3 regions of the Cribrihabitans neustonicus genome follow, and region 1 is predicted to be linked to each of the others. Evidence: riboswitches for the same ligand, from Rfam matches in the RefSeq annotation. Region 1 holds a riboswitch; each other region holds the start of a gene.
The links. Region 1 has a riboswitch for cobalamin ahead of ACOHWE_RS14730 (hypothetical protein). Riboswitches for the same ligand answer to the same signal wherever they lie in the genome.
Positions count from the first base shown of each region.

Region 2: it holds a riboswitch for cobalamin, as region 1 does, so the genes downstream of both, ACOHWE_RS11980 (CbtB domain-containing protein) here and ACOHWE_RS14730 (hypothetical protein) in region 1, are expected to answer to the same signal.
Region 3: it holds a riboswitch for cobalamin, as region 1 does, so the genes downstream of both, ACOHWE_RS08005 (aromatic ring-hydroxylating oxygenase subunit alpha) here and ACOHWE_RS14730 (hypothetical protein) in region 1, are expected to answer to the same signal.

Region 1 is NZ_JBMERQ010000007.1:46,781-53,740, forward strand. Features, by position in the region: gene nudC (NAD(+) diphosphatase) at 1-417, shown strand, start outside; gene ACOHWE_RS14715 (SRPBCC family protein) at 482-949, shown strand; gene ACOHWE_RS14720 (alpha/beta hydrolase family protein) at 1,027-1,905, opposite strand; gene ACOHWE_RS14725 (TetR/AcrR family transcriptional regulator) at 1,981-2,649, shown strand; cobalamin riboswitch at 2,668-2,899, shown strand; gene ACOHWE_RS14730 (hypothetical protein) at 3,006-3,413, shown strand; gene ACOHWE_RS14735 (protein-tyrosine phosphatase family protein) at 3,454-4,050, opposite strand; gene ACOHWE_RS14740 (DNA polymerase III subunit gamma/tau) at 4,262-6,127, shown strand; gene ACOHWE_RS14745 (YbaB/EbfC family nucleoid-associated protein) at 6,247-6,591, shown strand; gene recR (recombination mediator RecR) at 6,763-6,960, shown strand, end outside.
Region 2 is NZ_JBMERQ010000004.1:120,197-127,156, forward strand. Features, by position in the region: gene cbiE (precorrin-6y C5,15-methyltransferase (decarboxylating) subunit CbiE) at 1-110, shown strand, start outside; gene ACOHWE_RS11955 (cobalamin biosynthesis protein) at 107-484, shown strand; gene cobM (precorrin-4 C(11)-methyltransferase) at 481-1,275, shown strand; gene ACOHWE_RS11965 (cobyrinic acid a,c-diamide synthase CobB) at 1,438-2,748, shown strand; gene cobA (uroporphyrinogen-III C-methyltransferase) at 2,745-3,503, shown strand; gene ACOHWE_RS11975 (DUF1636 family protein) at 3,500-3,835, shown strand; cobalamin riboswitch at 3,966-4,177, shown strand; gene ACOHWE_RS11980 (CbtB domain-containing protein) at 4,214-4,384, shown strand; gene ACOHWE_RS11985 (CbtA family protein) at 4,389-5,081, shown strand; gene ACOHWE_RS11990 (hypothetical protein) at 5,149-5,655, shown strand; gene cobF (precorrin-6A synthase (deacetylating)) at 5,747-6,505, shown strand; gene ACOHWE_RS12000 (CHAD domain-containing protein) at 6,510-6,960, opposite strand, start outside.
Region 3 is NZ_JBMERQ010000002.1:606,823-613,782, reverse strand. Features, by position in the region: gene ACOHWE_RS08010 (FAD-binding oxidoreductase) at 1-819, opposite strand, end outside; gene ACOHWE_RS08005 (aromatic ring-hydroxylating oxygenase subunit alpha) at 824-2,059, opposite strand; cobalamin riboswitch at 2,168-2,365, opposite strand; gene ACOHWE_RS08000 (dihydrofolate reductase family protein) at 2,638-3,174, shown strand; gene ACOHWE_RS07995 (DUF1523 family protein) at 3,209-3,853, opposite strand; gene ACOHWE_RS07990 (hypothetical protein) at 3,864-4,130, opposite strand; gene ACOHWE_RS07985 (DUF6638 family protein) at 4,131-5,513, opposite strand; gene ACOHWE_RS07980 (hypothetical protein) at 5,510-6,052, opposite strand; gene ACOHWE_RS07975 (AAA family ATPase) at 6,049-6,960, opposite strand, start outside.

The DNA.
Region 1 (6,960 bases):
ACCGATCCGGTGGTGATCATGCTCATCACCCATGGCGATGACGTGTTGGTCGGGCGGTCGCCCGGCTGGCCCGAAGGCGTCTATTCGCTTCTGGCGGGCTTTGTCGAGCCGGGCGAGACCCTGGAGGCCGCGGTACGGCGGGAGACATACGAGGAATGCGGCGTGGAGGTCGGCGCGGTGCGCTACCTGTCGAGCCAGCCCTGGCCTTTCCCGATGTCGCTGATGTTCGGCTGCGCGGGCGAGGCGCTGGGACAGGCTATCACCCTCGACCGCAATGAAATCGAGGATGCGCGCTGGGTTTCGCGGCAGGAGATGATGCAGGTGCATGCGGGATTCCACCCGGATATGAAGCCCGCCCGGGAAGGTGCAATTGCGCATTTCCTGATCAAGAACTGGCTTGCGGATACGCTGGACTAGCGCGCATAGTCGGACCAAGCGGCAGAACGCAGGCAGATTTCAGTCAGATTTCGGGCGGGCAACCATGAAATTCCACAGCAAAGCAGATATTGATGCGCCGATCGCGAGGGTCTTCGAGGCACTCGCCGATTTCGAGCACCTGGAACGGGCTGCGGTCCGCCGCGGCCTCGAGGTTCACCGCACCGGCGACATCGCCGCTCCCGGTGAGGGGCTGGCGTGGGATCTGCGCTTCGAGTTCCGCGGCAAGCCGCGCGACATCCGCCTGGTGCTGAAGGACTATTCGCCGGTGACCGGTCTGGAGCTGCAGGGCAGTGGCAGCGGTGTCGATGGCATCATGCGGGTTGCACTCGCCGCCCTGTCGCCGCGCAGCACCCGGATGGCGGTGGATTTGGAACTGTCCGCCAGCACCCTGCCCGGCCGGCTGATGCTGCAATCGCTGAAACTCGCGCGGAGCAAGCTGAAAAGCCGGTTCAAGCAGCGCCTCAGGGACTATGCCGCGCTGACCGAAGAGCGTCTGAAACGCACCGCTTAATTCGCGTCCTCCGAGCCGCCGCAGAGGAGGCTTGCGGGTGCGGTGGCGCCGCTTCAGCCGCCGGACAAGCCGGACAATCAGAGCGGCGCAACCAGCTCCGGCCAAAGCACCGCGTTGCGGCGGGCAAAGGCGCCAAGGTGGCCGACGGCCCTCAGCTTGTAATCGGAGGGCTTCAGCACCCGGCGGCGCTGCGGTACTCCGCCGAACACCTCGCCAAGGCGCCAGGCGCTGACCGGCGGGATCACGTCATCATCGCTCAGCGCAATCACGTCCACTGGCACGCCCGAACGCTCCCACCTGGGGCGCGGCAGGCTGTCCCCGGTTTCCGGCAGGTAGCTTCCCGGCGTGGTGCACCAGCGCCGCCACTGCCAGTAGACCCCGGCCGGCAGGTCGGCCCCGAACCCCACCGCGCGCCCGGGGAGGAACCCGGCCAGCCGCACCGCCACGGGCACATGCCCGAACCAGAAGGCCAGCGCCAGCGCGCGGTAGGGCCAGGGATGATCGTGGTGATGCACCAAGCCGCCCGCAACCACGATCATGCGGGCGACGTCCTCGAGGTCCTCCTGCAGGGGCATCAGCATCGCCCCCAGAGAATGACCGATCACCCACAGCGGCACGCCCGCATAGTGCCGCCGCATCTCGGCCCGGGCGGCGGGCTGATCCGCCAGCGCCCATTCGGCCATTGTCGCCTTGGACCGGCGCGGGTGGCCCTGCGCCGAGCCGGCAAAATCCCGGTAGTCATAGGTGAGGCAGGCCAGCTGCTGTTCCGCCGCCAGCCAGCGCGCGAAATGCCGGTAGAAACTCTGCGGCACGCCGGTGGCGCCGTTGAGCACCACCGCGGCCCGCGCAGACCCTTCGGGGCGGAACAGCCGCCCCGCCAGTTCCGCATTGCCCGAGGCAAACCGCACGGGCTCTTCCCGGATGGCGGCGCTCTTGGCTGATGTCCCGTCCAGCATGGCAAATCCCTCCCTAGACCAACTGGTCTATTTCCACCACTGGACCATTCGGTCTAGACCTGTCAAGCTTGCACCATGCGTGACGCAACGACACCCTTCCCCGCAAATGCCCCCGAACCCGTCCATTCTGCCAAGGATCCGGCAGGCGGTGCCCCCCAGCGCCCGACGCGCGAGCGGCTGATTCTCGCCGCCGCAGTCCTGTTCCGCGACAAGGGGTTCAGCGGCGTGGGTCTTTCCGAGGTGCTGGCCGCAGCGGAGGCGCCCAAGGGTTCGCTCTACCACCATTTCCCGAACGGCAAATCCGACCTGGCGGTGGCAGCTGCCACCTGGGCCTCGGACCAGATCATGCGGGTGATCGCGGAGTCCTTCGGACCAGCTGCCAGCTTCCACGAGGGCGCGGTGACGGTGTGCCACAAACTGGCCAAGCTGTTCGATACCTCCGGCAAATGGGCGGGCTGCCCGGTCTCGGCCACGCTGTTCGCAGGACCTGAGAACGCGGAGCTGCACCAGCACGCAGCGGAACTGTTCGAGAGCTGGATCGCCGAGACCGCCGCCCACGCCCGCCGCCTCGGGATCGCGGAGGCGGATGCGCGCGCGGTGGCAGAGAATTTCTACATCCTGCTGCAGGGCGGCTGGCAGCTCGCGCGGGTGCGCCGGTCATCAGACGTGATCCGCGCCCTGCCTGCGCAGCTGGCGCTGCCGCAAACAGCATTGATGCCCTCGCAGGTGCAGATAACGGATTGACGCGGCCGCCGCCGAACCGCTACCGCTTGGGGTGACGGTTTCCTTCGGCACAGAATCTGCTGCCGCGGGATGAAAAGGGAACACGGTGCGGCCCGGCTTTGCAGCCTGGCCAATGCCGCGACTGCCCCCGCAACTGTAAGCGGCGAGCAACCCCGAAGATCACCACTGGCCCGCGGCCCAGCCGCGCCGGGAAGGATCGGGGGCGCCTTGACCCGCAAGTCAGGAGACCTGCCGTCACACGTGAAACTCGAAACCGGCGGGGTGTCCGGGGCGGGTCCGGATGGCGGCGCCGCACACGGGCGCAGAACATTTGGAACCGGTTCCGGAAGCCGCCCCGCCAAGCGCGGAGGGCGCTGATGATCTGGACGGACAAAACACATTTCTACGCCGCAACAACATGCCGGCACCTGGGCAGGCCCTGTCCGGCAGCGGAGCAGATGGCGGCCAAGCTGGCCGAGGCGATGACAAGGGCCAAGCCGCTGACGCAGGCGGACTTTTCCATATCTGGCGGCAGCGAACTGGAGGGCTGCGCCAAGGGCTGCCTGGCGCGGTTCGAAGCCAGCCATGAGAGCATCCGGGTGTTCTGCGGCGCGGGGGAGGACGCGGATCCCGCAGAGCTCGGCCGCTACGCCAATGCGATGTTCCGGCAGGATGGCCGCGGCTTCAGCGCGGCGCAGGGCGGCAGCGCCCGCCCCTGCGCGCTGATCGAGGCGCTGCCCAAGACGGCAGAGGCACGGGACGCCGAGCGGATGATGGCATTCTGAGCGGAATGCCTGGGCATAAGGCCCGCGGCCCGGCTCCGTTCTAGCCGGGGTCCTGCTCTCCGGCCCAATACGGCGCGCAGGCCCAATCCATCTGGTCCTGCGTCTCCACCGCGCAAGGGCGCACCGCGCGCAGGCGGGCAAGAGCCTTTGCGGGCGGCTCGCCGCACTCCACCATCAGCCGCAGGACCGCCATGCCTGAGCGGCCGCAGCCGCCGCGGCAATGCACCAGCACCCGGCCGCCGCCCCGCAGCGCGTGGCGCGCAGAGGCGCTGGCGGCAGGCCATTTCACTGCAATTGCGGGCGGCGGCGCCTGGAAGTCGGGCACCGGCAGATGCACCCAGCGGCAGGCGAGGCTCTGGATATCGGCGCCAAGCAGCTTGGCGCCGACGCTGGCGTGCTCGGCCTCGGTGGTGAGCGAGATCACCAGCCCGGGCTGCCAGGCACCGATATCGGCCAGGTCGCCGTGGTAGTCGCCGCTGGCGCCGGGCAGCGGGCACAGCGCGAGCGTGCCCTGCGCGACGTGCAGCGCGTGGATCGCGAGCCCGGCGGCAGCCTCGGCCGCGGGCTGCGGTTCCGCTGCCCGGCGTTCCGTCTCCTGCTGCCCCGGCTCAGACCTGCCGGGAATCTCCCTGGCCATGACGCACCCCCGCTGCTGCCCGCCCCCCCGCAAACGAGGGGCCGCCGCAATCAGCCTAGCCGCGAAAGCGCTGCCCGCCCAAGCCTTTTGGCGCAGGCCCGGCCCGCGCCGCCCGTGGGCGCCCCCTTCCGCGGTGGACGAAGCCGCCGCGCTTCCTTACGTTGCCCGCAACGCGGCCCCGCCGCCTCTTCCGAATCCGGCACGAGACATCATGAGCGACACCCCCAGCACCGTCCCCGGCAGCCCCGGCGGCCCCGGCGGCCCCGGCGGCCCCGGCCAATCCCCCTATCAGGTCCTGGCCCGCAAGTACCGGCCCGAGACCTTTGCCGACCTGGTCGGCCAGGACGCAATGGTGCGCACGCTGAAGAACGCCTTTGCCGCCGACCGCATCGCCCAGGCCTTCATCATGACCGGCATCCGCGGCACCGGGAAGACCACCACGGCGCGGATCATCGCCAAGGGCATGAACTGCATCGGCGCGGACGGCCAGGGCGGCCCCACCACCGAACCTTGCGGCAAGTGCGAGCACTGCGTGGCGATCATGGAGGGCCGCCATGTCGACGTGATGGAGATGGACGCGGCCTCGCGCACGGGCGTGAACGACATCCGCGAGATCATCGATTCGGTGCAGTACCGCGCGGCCTCGGCGCGCTACAAGATCTACATCATCGACGAGGTGCACATGCTCAGCACCTCCGCGTTCAACGCGCTCTTGAAGACGCTTGAAGAACCCCCCGCGCATGTGAAGTTCATCTTCGCCACCACCGAGATCCGCAAGGTGCCGGTCACCGTGCTGTCGCGCTGCCAGCGCTTCGACCTGCGCCGGATCGAGCCGGAGGTGATGATCTCTCTGCTGCGCCGGATTGCCACTGCCGAGGGCGCGGAGATCGCCGATGACGCACTGGCGCTGATCACCCGCGCCGCCGAAGGCTCTGCCCGCGATGCGACCTCGCTGCTCGATCAGGCGATTTCGCACGGTGCCGGAGAGACCACGGCGGACCAGGTGCGCGCCATGCTGGGGCTCGCTGACCGCGGCCGGGTGCTCGACCTGATGGACATGATCCTGAAGGGCGATGCGGCGGGAGCGCTCACCGAGCTTTCCGGCCAGTATGCCGAGGGCGCCGACCCGCTTGCAGTGCTGCGCGACCTGGCCGAGATCACCCATTGGGTTTCGGTGGTGAAGATCACGCCGGAAGCCGCCGAGGACCCCACCGTCAGTCCCGACGAGCGCGCACGCGGCCAGGCGATGGCCCAGAACCTGCCGATGCGCGTGCTGACCCGGATGTGGCAGATGCTGCTGAAGGCGCTGGAGGAGGTGGCGGCGGCGCCAAATGCCATGATGGCCGCCGAGATGGCGGTGATCCGGCTTACCCATGTGGCCGACCTGCCCTCCCCCGAGGAATTGATCCGCAAGCTGCAGGACACGCCTGCGCCGCCCCCGAATGGCGGGCCCGGCGGCACTGGCGGCAGCCCCATTCAGAGCATGGGCGGGCCTGCGGCGGGCGGGGGAGGCGGTGCCTCGGCTTACGCCTCGGCCCCGCCGCAGGGCGCACCTTATGGGGCCGGATCGGGCCAGACCACGGCCTCCGCAGGCGGTGCGGGACAGGCGGCGGCGCTAGCGCCCCGCACCAGCCCGGCCCTGGCGCGCTACCCCTCGTTCGAGCATGTGGTCGAACTGATCCGCACGAACCGCGACGTGAAGCTGCTGGTGGAGGTGGAAACCGGAGTGCGGCTGGTCGCCTACCAGCCCGGCCGGATCGAGTTCACCCCCGCTGCGCAGGCGCCGCGCGACCTCGCCGCGCGTCTGGGCACCGCGCTGCAGAACTGGACCGGCAGCCGCTGGGTGGTGACCATCGCCCCCGATGGCGACGCGCCGACCATCGCCGAGGTGCGCGACGCCGAGGAAAACGCCCTGCGCCAGAAAGCCACCGCGCATCCGCTGGTGCAGGCGGTGCTGGAGACCTTTCCCAACGCCAGGATTAAGCAGATCCGCACCGCCGAGGAGATCGCCGCCGGCGCCGCCGCCGAAGCGCTGCCCGAAGTCGAAGACGAGTGGGACCCGTTCGAGGACGGCTGAGCGCCTTTGAGCGCCGGGCCTGAGCCTGCGGAAAACCCACCCTGCCCCGGTCTCGCCCCTTGTCTGAGGCCGGTGGCGCCCGTATCTACGCTGCAAACCGGAATCCTAGGAGAAGACAGATGTTCAAAGGCCTCGGCGGTCTTGGCGACATGGCCAAGATGATGAAATCGGCGCAGGAGCTGCAGACCAAGATGGCGGAAATGCAGGAAGAGCTGCACAACGTTCTGGTCACCGGCGAAGCGGGCACCGGGCTGGTGAAGGCCACCGCCTCGGCCAAGGGCGAATTGAAGGCGCTGGACATCGACCCGTCGATCTTCAACGGCGACGACAAGGAAGTGGTCGAGGACCTGATCCTCGCCGCGATCAAGGACGCCCAGGCCAAGGCGGCGGAAAAAGCACAGGAAGAGATGACCAAACTGACCGAAAGCATGGGCCTGCCAAAGGACATCAAGCTGCCGTTCTGAAGCCCGCTCACGGCAGGTGCAACGGATGAGGCGGCCGCGGGCCGCCTTTTCTCTGTCCGCCGTTCGGCGCGCCCGCCCGCGGCAAACAAACCCCGGACATTTTACCGCCCCGGCCTTGCGCTCCCCCGCCCCGGCCCTCCTATATGAAACGGCAAGGAAAGGTCTTGAGCGATGAACGACAACCCCACCGGCGAAATCGAGACGCTGATAGCCCTGATGGCGAAACTGCCGGGGCTGGGGCCGCGCTCGGCGCGCCGGGCGGTTCTGCACCTGATCCGCAAGCGCGCGCTCCTGCTGACGCCGCTGGCTGACGTGATGGGAGAAGTCGCCGCCAGCGCCCGCGAGTGCCTGAACTGCGGCAACGTGGGC
Region 2 (6,960 bases), on a different contig from region 1:
CGCGCGGCGGGCATCTCTTGAAGGCGGAGATCGCCGAGGCCGGCCCATTGGGCAGCATGCGCGGCTGGGAGCGTTCGCGGCCGGTGATCCAGTGGAGCGTCACGCGATGAAGGTGGCAGGCATCGGATTTCGCAGGTCTGCCACGGCGGCAGATTTGCAGGCGGCGCTGGCGCTGACCGGCGAACAGGTGGATGCCGTCGCCTCCATCGCAGAGAAGGCCGCGGCCCCCGCCATGCTGGAATTTGCCCGCGCTGCCGGTCTGCCGGTGATTGCGTTGAAAAATCAGGATATTGCCGGGGAGCAGACGCTGACCTGCTCGCCCCGGATCAAGGCGCGCTTCGGCACCGGCTCGCTGGCGGAAGCCGCGGCGCTGGCTGGTGCCCGCCATGGGGCCCCGGGCGCCGGATCGCGCCTGCTCGCCCCCAGAGTTGTCACCGCGGATGGGCTTGCCACCGCGGCCATAGCAGAAAGACTTGAGCCATGACCGTTCACTTCATTGGCGCCGGACCGGGCGCCGCCGACCTTCTGACCTTGCGCGGGCGCGACATCATCGCCTCCTGCCCGGTGTGCCTGTATGCCGGCTCGCTGGTGCCGGAGGAAATCCTGAGCCATTGCCCGGCGGACGCCAGGATCGTGAACACCGCAGCAATGGACCTGGATGCCATCATTGCGGAGATCAGGGCCGCGAATGAGGCGGGCCAGGACGTGGCCCGGCTGCATTCCGGCGATCTGTCGGTGTGGTCGGCGATGGGCGAGCAGATCCGGCGGCTGAAGGCGGAGGGTATCCCGGTGAGCGTCACCCCCGGTGTGCCGTCGTTTGCGGCGGCGGCTGCCGCGCTGGGGACCGAGCTGACCCTGCCCGGCCTTGGCCAGTCGGTGGTGCTGACGCGGACGCCGGGGCGGGCCTCTTCGATGCCTGCGGGCGAGACGCTGGAGAACTTCGCGAAGACCGGCGCGACGCTGGCGATCCACCTGTCGATCGGCAACTTGGATCACGTGGTCGAAAGCCTGACGCCGCATTATGGCGGGACGTGCCCGGTGGCCGTGGTCTACCGGGCGAGCTGGCCGGATCAGCAGATCATCCGGGCGACTTTGGAGACCTTGAAGGACGCGCTGGACGAGAAGATCTCCCGCACCGCGCTGATCCTCGTGGGCCCGGTGCTGAACGGCGAGGGGTTTGACGAGAGCTGCCTTTATGCGGCGGATTATGACCGCCGCTACCGGCCGCAAAGCGCGGACAGCCCGTGGTCGAGCTGGAGCCATGGGGATGATTGAAACAGTGTCACATGCCGCTGGCGTGAATTCAGACCTCTGCAACGCCAGCACAAAAACGCTAAGGGCCGCGCCGGACCGCGGGGCGGCGCAAACGCGCCGCCCCGAGGGGGCGGGCCGGCGCGGCCCGGCCTGCGGCCGGGCGGGACTAAAGGAGACCGCGCAATGACCCCTCCCGGACTGATGATCTCGGCCCCCTCCTCCGGCACCGGCAAGACCACCGTGATGCTGGGCCTCCTGCGGGCGCTGGCCGAGGACGGGCTCACCGTGCAGCCGTTCAAGAGCGGGCCAGACTACATCGACCCGGCCTTCCATCTGGCGGCGGCGGGGCGGGCGTCCTTCAACCTCGACACCTGGGCAATGGACGGCGCGCTGCTCGACGCGGTGGCGGGCCAGGCGGCGGGGGCGGAGATCTGCATCGGCGAGGGCTCGATGGGGCTCTACGACGGCGTGGCGACGCGCGGCCAATCCGGGTTCGGGTCTTCGGCGGAGACCGCAAAGCGCATGGGCTGGCCGGTGGTGCTGGTGGTCGATGTGGGCGGGCAGGCGCAGTCGGCGGCGGCCACGGCGCTGGGGTTCCGGGCCTATGATCCGGAACTGCCCTTTGCAGGTGTGATCCTGAACCGGGTCGCCAGCCCCCGGCATGAGCGGCTGACGCGGCTTGGCATGGAGAAGGCGGGCATCAGGGTGCTGGGCTCCCTCCCCCGCCGCGGCGACCTCACCCTGCCGGAGCGGCATCTGGGCCTCATTCAGGCGGTGGAGCATCCCGATCTGGAAGCGGCCATCGCGGGTTATGCGGCGTTCCTGCGGGAGCATGTGGACCTGGAGGCCATCAAGTCGGCCGCCCTGGCGGGCGCGGCGCCCGGCCCAGCCACGCTCCCCGAACCGCCCGCGCAGCGGATTGCGCTGGCGCGCGATGCGGCGTTTTCCTTCACCTATCCGCACCTGCTGGAAGGCTGGCGCGCGGCCGGGGCGGAGATCCTGCCGTTCTCACCGCTGGCGGACGAGGCCCCGGCCCCGGACGCCGATCTGGTCTGGCTGCCCGGCGGCTATCCTGAGCTGCATGGGCCAGCGCTGGCCGCGGCAGACACCTTCCGCGCGGGCCTGCGCAAGCACGCTGAGACACGGCCGGTGCATGGCGAATGCGGCGGCTACATGGCGCTTGGCGAGGCGCTGATCGACAAGCAGGGCAACCGGCACCGGATGGCCGGGCTGCTGGGACTGGTGACGTCTTACGAAAAGCGCAAGTTCCACCTTGGCTACCGCCGCGCCGTTCTGGAGGCGGGGATGCCGGGCTTTGCCGCGGGCTGCGCCCTGCGCGGGCATGAATTCCACTATTCCACCATCCTGGACGAGCCCGACGCGCCCTTGGCCCGGGTGATGGACGCCGACGGAAACCCGGTGCCCGAGACCGGATCGGTCAAGGGGCATGTCACCGGCACTTTCTTCCACCTGATCACCGGAGAGCGCGCATGAGCGGTTTCGTGAGTTTCGTCTCCTCCGGCCCCGGCGACCCTGAACTGCTGACCATCAAGGCGGTGAAGCGGCTAGAGGCGGCGGATGCGGTGCTGTTCGACGACCTGTCGTCGGGGCCGATCCTGTCCCACGCCCGCGCTGACGCCGATCTGGTCGGCGTCGGCAAGCGCGCAGGCCGCCCCTCGCCCAAGCAGGACCACGTAAGCCAGCTCTTGGTGGAATACGCCTCTTCCGGCGCGCATGTGGTGCGGCTGAAGTCCGGAGACTCGGGTGTCTTCGGGCGGCTGGAAGAGGAAATCACCGCGCTGCGCGCAGCCGGCATCGGTTTTGAGATCGTGCCCGGCGTCACCGCGGCCTCGGCGGCGGCGGCAGCAGCGAACATCCCGCTCACCCGGCGGATGACGGCGCGGCGGCTGCAGTTCATCACCGGCCATGACGTGACCGGCGGGCTGCCGGAGAACCTGAACCTCGCAGCCCTCGCGGATCCCGAGGCGACCACCGTGGTCTACATGGGCAAGCGCACCTTTGCGGCGCTGGCGGAAAAGCTGATGCAGGCGGGGCTGCCGCCGGAAACCCATGCGCTGGTGGCGCTGGGGGTCTCGACGCCTGCGCAGTCGCTCTATTGCCACACGGTGGGCGAGCTGCCGCAGGTCCTGCGCAAGATGGAGACCAGCGCGCCGGTGCTGATCCTCTACGGGCCCTTGGCGGACAGCGAGCTGCCCGCCGCACCAGACCACGCATCACCGAACGCATGAGCCGCCCCGCCATCACCCTCTGCCGCACCTGCCGCGATGCCGCTCCGGAGCTGCTGCCGCAGCTGGCGGCTGCCTTGCAGGAGGCAGGGCTGGCGGCGGATCTGGCTGAGGCCGATTGCATGTCCGGCTGCCGCCGCCCGCAGACGCTGGCGGTGCGGCAAAGCGGCAAGACCGCCTATCTGTTCGGAGGAATCAGCGCCGCCGACCTGCCGGACCTGATGACCTTCCTGAGGTTGTATGCCGGGAGCCTCGATGGCGATTTCGCCGATGCCCGCCCGCTGGGAGCCCTGCGGTTCAAGGCGCTGGCCCGCATCCCGGCGCACGGATGCTGAGCCGCCGTCTGCCGCGGGCGGGAAAGATTCCGGCCCGGAATTTTGGCCGGAGAATCTCCATTTTCCGGGGCCCTGCCGCGAAGCATGCGCAACAGGACGGTTTCAGCCTTGACCAGAGCGGTGCGCGGCGGGCAAAACAAACTGATACGGTGTCCAGTGGTGCCAAGCGCCAGGACTGAAACGGGAATGAGGAACGGCGGACCAAATCGCGGCGCCGCAGCCTCAACCGCCCCCGCGACTGTGAGCGGCGAGCGGCCGTCCAATGCCACTGGCGCAAGCCGGGAAGGTGGACGGCAGCAGCGACCCGCGAGTCAGGAGACCGGCCGTAGCGCAACGGAACACTTGTGCCGTCGGGTGTGACGGCAAGGAGGACAAGACATGACGACGAAAACGCTTAAGGCATCCGCCGCCGGCACCAGCCTGATCCCGGCCCTGTTTGCCGTGGTTCTGGGCCTGGGCATCATCACGCTGACCGGCCACGTGCAGGCCTCCGCCCTGCATGACGCCGCGCATGACGTGCGCCACGCCACCGGCTTCCCCTGCCACTAAGGCCATGTTCAGCCGTATTCTGACCAGCGGCCTTTTCGCTGGTGCTGCAGCAGGGTTGATTACCGCCCTGCTGCAGCTCGTTTTCGTGCAGCCGGTGCTGCTGCATGCCGAACTCTATGAATCCGGTGAGCTGGTGCATTTCGGGGGCGCGGCCATCTCGGCGCATCCCGAGCTGCCGGGCGCTGACCTGATGCGCGACGGGCTCAGCATCATCTTCACCATGCTGACTTACACCGGCTATGCGCTGGTGATGGTGGCGCTGATGTCGCTGGCCGAGCGCCAGGGCCATGCCGTCACCGCCCGCAGCGGCCTTCTGTGGGGTCTGGCGGGCTTCATCACCTTCCACTTTGCGCCCGGCCTGTCGCTGGCGCCCGAGGTGCCGGGGGTGGCGGCTGCGGACGTGGGACTGCGCCAGGTCTGGTGGACGCTGACCGTCGCCGCGGCCGGTGTTGCCATGTGGCTCATTGCCTTTGGCGGCGGGCTTACCGCCTATCTGATCGCTGCCGTGCTGCTGCTGGCCCCCCATGTGGCAGGCGCGCCGGAGCCGGAAAGCTTCTCCGGTCCGGTGCCGACCGAGATCGGCGCGCTGTTTGCCGCCCGCGCCTTCGGCGTCGGCATGGCGGCCTGGGTGCTCTTGGGCACATTCGCCGGCCATTTCTGGCAGGCGGAAGGCAAGCGCGAAGCGGCCGCGGCCTGATCCGCAGCACTTTCCGCCCCCGCTGGCCGCAGACCGGCGGGGGCGTTCTATTGATGAGGATGAGAAAATGTCCCGCTCTCTTGCTCTTTTTGCCATCGGGCTGGTCTTTGGCGGCGGCGCGGGCTTCGTGACTGCGGCCGGCAATGGCGTCACCTTCGACGGCCACGACCATGGCGGCCCGGCGCATCACGGCGGCGGCCAGGCGGAGATCGCCGGCCATGCCCATGGCACCGCCACCGACCTGCCCGCGGGCGGCGATGCGCCCCGGGTGGCGCTCGAAGTGATGAAGGACCCGATGTCCGGCTGGAACCTGCAGGCCACGACGGAGAACTTCCGCTTTGCACCGCAGAATGCCTCTGCCGCGGATGCAGCCGGAGAGGGCCATGCGCATGTCTATGTGAACGGCGAGAAGGTCGCCCGGCTGTACGGCGAGTGGCTGCATATCCCCTCCCTGCCCGCGGGCAGCGCCGAGGTGACGGTTTCGCTCAACAGCAACAGCCACAGCCCGCTGACGGTGAAGGGCGAGCCGGTCACGGCCAGCGTCACCGTGCAGTCAGATGGCGAAGGTTTGTGAGTGAAGCGCAGGCTTGCAGACGGCAGGCTTGCGGACAACAGCGCGCGGCGCCGTCTTTGGTAAGCCGCGCATCGAAGATGAAGGCCCTGGCATGATTGACCTCACCCTGATCGGCATCGGCACCGGCAACCCCCAGCACATGACGCTGCAAGCGGTTGCGGCGCTGAATGCGCAGGACGTGATCCTGATCCCCACCAAGGGCGCGGGCAAGGATGACCTCGCCGGGCTGCGCAAGGAGATCTGCGCGCAGGCGATCACGGGGGGCGGCCCGCGGATCGTGGAATTCGCCCTGCCCCGGCGCGATGAGGCAACCCGCGATTACCGCCAGCGGGTGGATGACTGGCATGACGCCATCGCGGATATCTGGTGGCGGGCGCTCATCGAAGCCCTGCCCGGCGGCGGCAAAGCGGGGTTCCTGGTCTGGGGCGACCCGGCGCTTTATGACAGCACCATGCGGATCGCCGAACGGCTCCGGGCGCGGGCGGATCTGCGGCTTGCGGTGATCCCCGGCATCACCTCGATCCAGGCGCTGACGGCGGCACATGCGGTGCCGCTGAACGAGATTGGCGCGCCCTTCACCATCACCACCGGGCGGCGGCTGCGCGAGGAAGGCTGGCCGGACAGCGCCGATACGCTGGTGGTGATGCTGGACGGTGAATGCTCCTTCCGCGCGGTTGCGCCCGAGGGCGTGGAGATCTGGTGGAGCGCCTATGCCGGGATGGCAAACGAGATCTCCATTGCCGGGCGTCTGGCCGAAGTCGCGGAGCAGATCGTCCAGACCCGCGCAAGGGCCCGCGCCGAGCATGGCTGGATCATGGATATCTACCTGCTGCGGCGCAGCGGAGGCTAGCGGCTCAACCCCTCCTGCAGAGGGCCTGAAACCGGGCCTGCGCGGCCGGGCTGGCAAAGGCCTTGAGGCGCTTGCCGAGCCGGGCGCGCGTGGCCCGCTGCTCCTGGTGCAGCAGTGCAACCAAAGCGCCAGCGGCCAGGGCCGCCTTGACCCCGGCCGGGTTGGGATCACCGCCGGGGGCGGCAAATCCGCGGGCGGCGAATTCCAAAAGCACGGTCTCCTGCTGGGCACAGTCGTTGAAGCGGCCGAGACGGTTCTGCAGGCGCCGCAAGGGCTTCAACGCCTGGGCCAGCGCCTCTTCCGGAAACAGCGGCGCAAACAGCTCCAGCTGGTAGCGCAGCTTCTTGCAGCCGATGCGCAGCGCGTGGATGTCTTCATCGGGGCTTCGATCGGTGATCTGCCTGGCCTGGCCGCAGAGCTTGGCGTGGCGTTTCCGGATCAGCTTCCGGGCCAGC
Region 3 (6,960 bases), on a different contig from region 1:
GTCGGCGGGCACCACATCGTCGATCTCGGGCGCGTCGGCTTCGGTCTCCACCGGGGCGCCAAAGCTTTCCTGGTGGTAGTTCTCCATGTCGAAGCCGAGGCCGTTCAGCATGTCGCGCACCGCCTGCATGAAGGCATCCGGGCCGCAGCAGTAGACCTCGCGCTCCAGGTAGTCCTGGGCCATCAGGCCGAGCATGATCTGGTTGAGCTGGCCGCGGTAGCCGGTCCAGACCTGGTAGGGGTCGTCCTCCTCCACCACGAAATGAAGCTTGATGCCCGGCACCCGCGCCGCCATGCCTTCAAGCTGGCGGCGGGCGATGATCTCGCTCGGGCGCTTGGCGCAGTTTATGAAGCAGACGTCGGGCGACTGGCCGCGGTCGAACAGGTACTGGGTCATCGACAGGCTGGGCGTGATGCCGGAGCCTGCGGAGATGAACAGGAACTTGCCGTTCGGCCGCTTCGGCAGGGTGAAGAGACCCGCGGGTCCGGAGGCCTTGAGCCGCATCCCCGGACGCAGGTGGTCGAGCATCCAGCGGGTGCCGATACTGTCCGCCTGCGCCTTCACCGTGACCGAGATCGACAAGGGCCGCGAGGGCGAGGAGCTGATCGTGTAGGTGCGCCAGACGGTGCCTTCGGGCACCGGCAGCTCCAGCGTGAGGAACTGGCCGGGCTGGTACTTGAACCAGCAGCCCGAGGGCGCGCGGAAGCTGAAGGTGGCGGTGTTGGGCGCCTCCGGCACGACGGTGACGCATTCCAGCATCTCGTCGTCCTTCCACGCCAGCGTTTCGTCCAGCGTCTCGAAATTCGCAAGCAGTCCCATGCGCTTACTCCGCCGCGATCAGGTTGCGCCCGGTCAGCGCGCGCATGAGCTGCGCACCGTACCAGTTGGTGAACTGGATGACGCCGCTTTCCTGGCTCGGCGAGTACGGGCCGGGCTCGTAGGCGGGCGAGTTGATGCCGCGCTGGTTGTCCTCGACCACGATGCGGTCCTCGTCGTTGGTGGCGGTCCAGACCTCGGTCAGGCGCTTGAGGTCATAGTCCTGCCCCTCCACCGCGTCCTTGTGGACCAGCCACTTGGTAGCGACTTCGGTCTCGGTCGGGCTGATCGGGGTCACGCGGAACACGATGGAGTGATCCGGCAGGAAGTGGTTCCAGGTGGTCGGGTAGTGGAACTTCAGCAGCGTGCCCGCATCCGCGAAGGGCACCCGGCCGAGCGGCTTGGCGACCGCGGCCTTGCCGTCCATCGTGTAGCTCTCGGCGCCTTCGTTCAGCGGCATCCGCGCCAGGCGGTACTGGCCGCGGGCGTCGATCTGGAACTGCGCCGGGCAGCCCGCGCCCTCGATCCGGTCGAAATGCTTCTGCAGGTGCGGCGGGGTCTCGCCGCCTTCGACGCCGGTGACGGAAGGATCCTCGGGGAAGGTGCGGCAGAGCGCAGGGTGGTTGCCGCCGCAGTGGTAGCACTCGCGGTTGTTCTCCCAGACCAGCTTCCAGTTGCCGTTCTCGACGATGGTGCTTTCATGCGCGATCTTCGCGTTCGTGAGGTCATGCGGCGTCAGGTAGGGGCGCGCAAGTTCCGCGAAGGTGTCGAAATCGGGGGCCTGATCGGCGAGGCAGATGTAGATCAGCCCGGCAAGGTCGCGGCAGTGGACCGGTTTCAGCCCGTGTTTGGAGGCGTCGAAATCCGGACCCATGTCGCGCGCCCAGAGGAGCTTGCCGTCAAGCTCGTAGGTCCACTGGTGGTAGGGGCAGACCAGCTTGGGCGAACTGCCCTTCTTCGCCTTGCAGACCACCGAGCCGCGGTGGCGGCAGGCGTTGTGGAAGGCACGCACCTCTCCATCGCTGCCGCGCACGATGATGACGTTGTAGCTGCCGACCTGGTGGGTGACGTAATTCCCGGGCTTCGGGATTTCGCAGGCGGGGATGGCAAACAGCCACTCACGGTAGAAGATCTGGCGCAGGTCCAGATCGAAAACGCCCGGATCAGTATAAAACGCCTGTTCGAGGGAATAATTCTGCTGCCGCGCCATCAGCTTGGCCAGGATTTCGCTGTCCTGAAGCATCTGCATCTCTCCTGAAGCCGCATCCCCGCGGCCCTGTTGGCTGGGTGCGGGCATGAGCCGGGAGAGGCCGCTGGCACGCGCCCGCAACCGCCCTGCCGCTGCCCGCGGTTGACGTTTCCTGGCAAGGCTGGTTTCCGGACTTGCCCGGGGCCGCCTGCGGCGGGCATGGCACCTTCCCGAAGCGCGCGCCTCAGTGGTGATCTGCCATGCCTTGCCCGGGTTCACCGTTGCGGGGGCAGTGCCGGAATTTCACCAGCTTCCCAATTCTCCGCCCCGAAGGACGGCACCTTGCTGCGGCGGAAATTGCCCTCTTTCCACGGTCTTGACGGCGACAAATCCGACCGGCCGAAACCGGAAAAAGACATAGGGGTTCTGCGTCCCGGAGCCGGTTCAGGCGGCGGGATATCAAACCGGCACTCTGCCCTCTGTTTGCGGCAAGGCCCTGAGGACCCGCCGCTTTCCAGCGCGGCGCCCTCCGAATCGCTGCCCAGGCTAAAGGCCAGCTGCACGCCTGCACACAGACACGCTTTCCGGGTATACTTGGCGGCACGAGGCGGCAGGGGTTGAGGGAGTTTCAGATGACGACTGGCCATGTTTTCATTGCAACCAGCCTGGACGGATACGTGGCCCGGCAGGACCATTCGCTCGATTGGCTGACCCGGCAGCCAGGCACGAGCGACGAGGAAAGCGGCTTTGCCGCCTTCATGGACAGCGTCGACGGCCTTGTCATGGGGACGGGGTCTTTCCGCAACGTGCTCGGGTTCGGACAGTGGCCCTATTCAAAGCCCGTGATCGTCCTGAGCAGCAGCCTGACCAGCGGGGACGTTCCCGGGCACCTGCAGGACAAGGTCCGGCTGAGCCGCGCGTCTCCCGCCGGCCTCATGCAAGAGCTGCAGCAGGAAGGCTGGAGACGCGCCTACATTGATGGCGGCAGACTGGTGCAATCGTTCCTGCGCCAAGAGCTGATCGCCGATCTCACCATCACCACGGTACCGGTGCTGATTGGCAGCGGCATTCCGTTGTTCGGGCCTCTCGACAGCGACATCGGGCTGGAGCTGATGGCTTCGCGCCGGCTTGGCACCGGAATGGTCCAGAACACCTACCGGATCGTGTGACTGCGCGGCCGCCCCGTGGGACGGCCGCCCGTGGTCACTTCGACTTCCAGCTGTCCAGCCAGCGCCTGAACCGGCCGCCGCGTTCGGAGATCGCATCGCCCGCGGCGTAGAAGCTGTCCTCCACCTGCTCCACCATCGGGTCGATCCGGGCGCGGCGGAAGCGGCGCCAGCGCACGTAAATGGCCCAGAACAGCGCTGCCAGCAGTACCAGGATGATAATCGTGGGCCAGTTGGTGGGCTTGTCGTCAGGCCCGGCCACCGTCTTGATCGAGACCGCGTTGGGAAAGGCCGACAGGAACTCGTTGCGCCAGCCGTAATGCATCACCGCCACCCACTCGGGGTTGGCCTTGGTGGAGATCGCATCATTGGCATCGGTATAAAGGTTCGCGGTGTCGAACTTGAAATAGGGCGGCCAGTTCCAACCGGTGTCTTCGTTACGGTAGACGATGGCGCGGCCGTTGGGGCGCACCGCCTGGATGAACTGCACATCGCGGTTCTGCAGCTCGGCCGACTGATCGTCCGGTGTCGACCAGAAGATCCGGGTCCAGTCGTTAAGCTCCTGACGTTCCTCGTAAGTGTTGACGATGCGCACCACGTCATATTGCGGCAGCGTGTAATGCAGGAAGGCGCCGATCACCAGCCAGACCAGGATCAGGACGCCCCATTTGATGTATCGCATCGGCAGCACCTCACATGAAGTTAATGACGTAGACCAGGAGCGCGATCGCCCCCAGCGGAATGATGTAGACCAGCAGGATCAGACGGCGCCGGAACGAGCGGTCGTATTGTTTCAGCCCCCGCTGGATGAAGGCCGCGCGGTCGCCGGTCAAGCCCTTGTGTTTCCAGTGGCGCTTGAGCTTGGCGCGCCGCACCTCGCGCGAGTAGAGCGAGACGGCAGCATAGACCACCGTGAGCCCGACCGCGAGGAGCAGCACCAGCCGCAGGAAGCCGAACATTCAGCGCCCCCGCCCGCGTCTTACCGCGCCCCAGGGGCCGACCCGCTCCACCAGCCGCTCGGACCGGACGCTCTGGCCGCGCGGGCCCCAGGGCAGCGCCGGGGTCTTGCCCTCCATGTCTGGCTCGTGGCCAAAAAGCGCAGCCCGGGCGCCCGCCTTGTCGACGGCGTATTCACGGGCGAGGAACTCTGCCGCGTAAGTCTTCTTGGCCTCGGGCCAAGTGCTGTAGAGACGGTAGAAAGCCTGTTTGTGGCAGATGAAGAGCTGGCGGAAGTCGCGCGGGGCGAGCTCAGCCAGCAGCATGTTCACCAGCTCCGCCTCGGGCGTGTCACTCGCGCGCAGGGCATAGAAGAACGCCGGATGGCTCGGGCGCATGCTGGGGCGCGGGCCGCCGTCCTCGGCCCAGCGCAGAAGCGCCGCGAGCCCTTCGTATTCCGCGGGCAGGTCCTGCGCATGGCGCGCCACGAGCCGCCGCAAGCCGCTGCGCGGCAGGTCGGAAAGGTCCACGCCCTGCTCCGCCAAGGCGCTCACCGCGATGAAGTCCATCTTCTGCCGCGAGACCGCCGCCCCGTCGATGCCGCGGGCCTGCGCCACTGGCTCGGCCAGGCCATTAAGCTTGAGGAACTCGGCGATCTGCTGGCGGTCGTCGAGCGTGAAGACATGTTTCAGCGGCAGCTTGCCCTCGGGCCGCTCGGCGCTGGCGATCATCGCCGGGTGCGCCAGCCCCGGAAACAGGTAGAGCCCGCCGAAATGCGCGGTCCAGAAGTTCTGCTGCTCGAAGACCTCCTGGCCGAGCCGCACCGGGTTGCGGGTGACGTCGCCGGATTTCTCTGCCGTCTCGATCATCTCGGCAATCAGCGCATCGTCGAACCAGCCGTCCTCCTCGCTCTTGAAGCGCTCCACCAGTTCGGCCAGCCTGTCTGCGTGCTTAAGCGTGCCGCGGGTGGTGTCGGCCTCGATCCGCACCTGGCGGATGTCGAAGAGCTTGGCGGGGCTCGAGACCTCGAAGACCGAGTTCACCATTTCGCCCGCCACTGCGTCCGTCGCGGTGAGGGCAAAGAGCTGGCGCTCGTTCGCAGTGATGAAGCGGCGCAATATATCGCGGCTGGTGGAGAACTGCGCATTCAGGAGCGGACAGCGCTGCTGCTCGGTCGAGAGCAAAATGAACTGCCGGTTCACGCCCGCATGGTTGAGGTAGAAAATGTCATTGAGCTCATCGCCGACCTCGGGCGAATAGCCGGAGATATCGACGTGGAAATCGTTGAGCGCGGTGGTCTTGCCGGTCAGATGCATCAGCGCGCGGTTATAGCGCTCCACCAGCGCGGGCGAGGCCACGTGGAAGAGGTTGCCGAACATCAGGCCGCGGTCGATGAGGCGTTTCAACTCAACTCCTCCAGTTTTTCGTATTCACTCAGTTCGACTTTGAGTCTTTCCCACTCCATCTTTAGGTACCGATTGACCAAGTTCGTCAGGCCAAAGGCAATATCTTCTTTCTGTTCAGCATCACGCTCGTTGATGAGTTTAATCAGTGTGTTGAAAATATCTTGAGATAATTCCTCTTGCGGATTCATCCGGAGTAATACTCTTTGGACACACGCTTTTATGTCGAATATCGCGGCTTGCTGGCTTTTGTTTTGAACAGGCACTGCCGCCAGAATCGTCGCAAAATCTTTTCTAAGTTCATCAATCCATTGCTGACGGAAGTCTGCCAGTTTCATGCGTCGGGAGAGTTCGAGCTGCAGCCTTCTTTCATTTGCAGCTCGGTTTTCGGCGGCCTCACGGCTTTTGGCTGATCTAGCCTCCACTGATCGATTTACAGCAACGGTAACCCCTCCAGTAAGCAAGGGGATTGCAACTATCGTTACGAGCTCTTTGTGTGTGACCAGCCACTGGTTCCAGTCGAGAAGGAAATCGAAACTCACCCCTTCCCCTCCAGATACCGCCGCTTCGCCTCTTCCTGCCGCCCGAAATCGCGCACCATGGCCTCGATCGCGGCCTCGTCGGATTTCTCGGCATAGCGGAACTCGCTGTCGGCGTAGCGGTTGATCTCCTGGATTACCATCTCCGCCGTCACCGGGCGGCGCAGCTCGGCGATCATGGCGCATTTCTCCTCGTACCCCTTGGCCAGGAACAGCTCGGGGTTCTCCATCCATTCGTCCGGCAGCTCGAAATCCATCGCGCGGACCTTCACCGCATCGGTGATGTTCTTGATCGCGCGGCCGGTGAAGCGCGGGTCCACGGCCTGGATTGCCTTGAGGTAGGTGCCGAGCTTGGCGAGGCTGTCGAGCTCACCTGCCTGCTCCTGGACCCGCCCGAAGACCTCCAGAAGCGCGGGCTCCTGCGGGCGGTTGTGCGCGGCGAAGGAGCGGGCGACGGCGCGCTGGATCTCCTGCGCGCCGTAGAGGTCGTGATTGCCGAGCGGGATCTCGTGGCCCTTGCCCATCAGCAGCGTCAGGATGTCGATGTAATCCTCCCGCGTCTGCGGTCCGTCCACCAGGAAGCGCGCGCCGGCCCGCTGGCGCAGGGCGTCGTCGACGTTCTCGGGGTAGTTGGAGAACATTCCGAAGGTGCAGTTGCCGCGCACCACGGTGTTGGCGCCGGCAAAGGCCTCCATGAACACCGCGGTCACCTCCTGCTGGCCCGCTGAGGACTGGCGGTCGCCGCGCTTGCCCGCGATCTGGTCGATGTCGTCGATGGTGCCGAAGCCGATCACGCCAGGGTCGAGCACGTTCTGGATGAACGACTTGGCGTTCTGGCCGGATTTGCCCTGGTAGCTGTCGATATTGTCGATGCCGAAGTTCTGGTAGCGGAAGGGGTAGCCCGCGGTCTG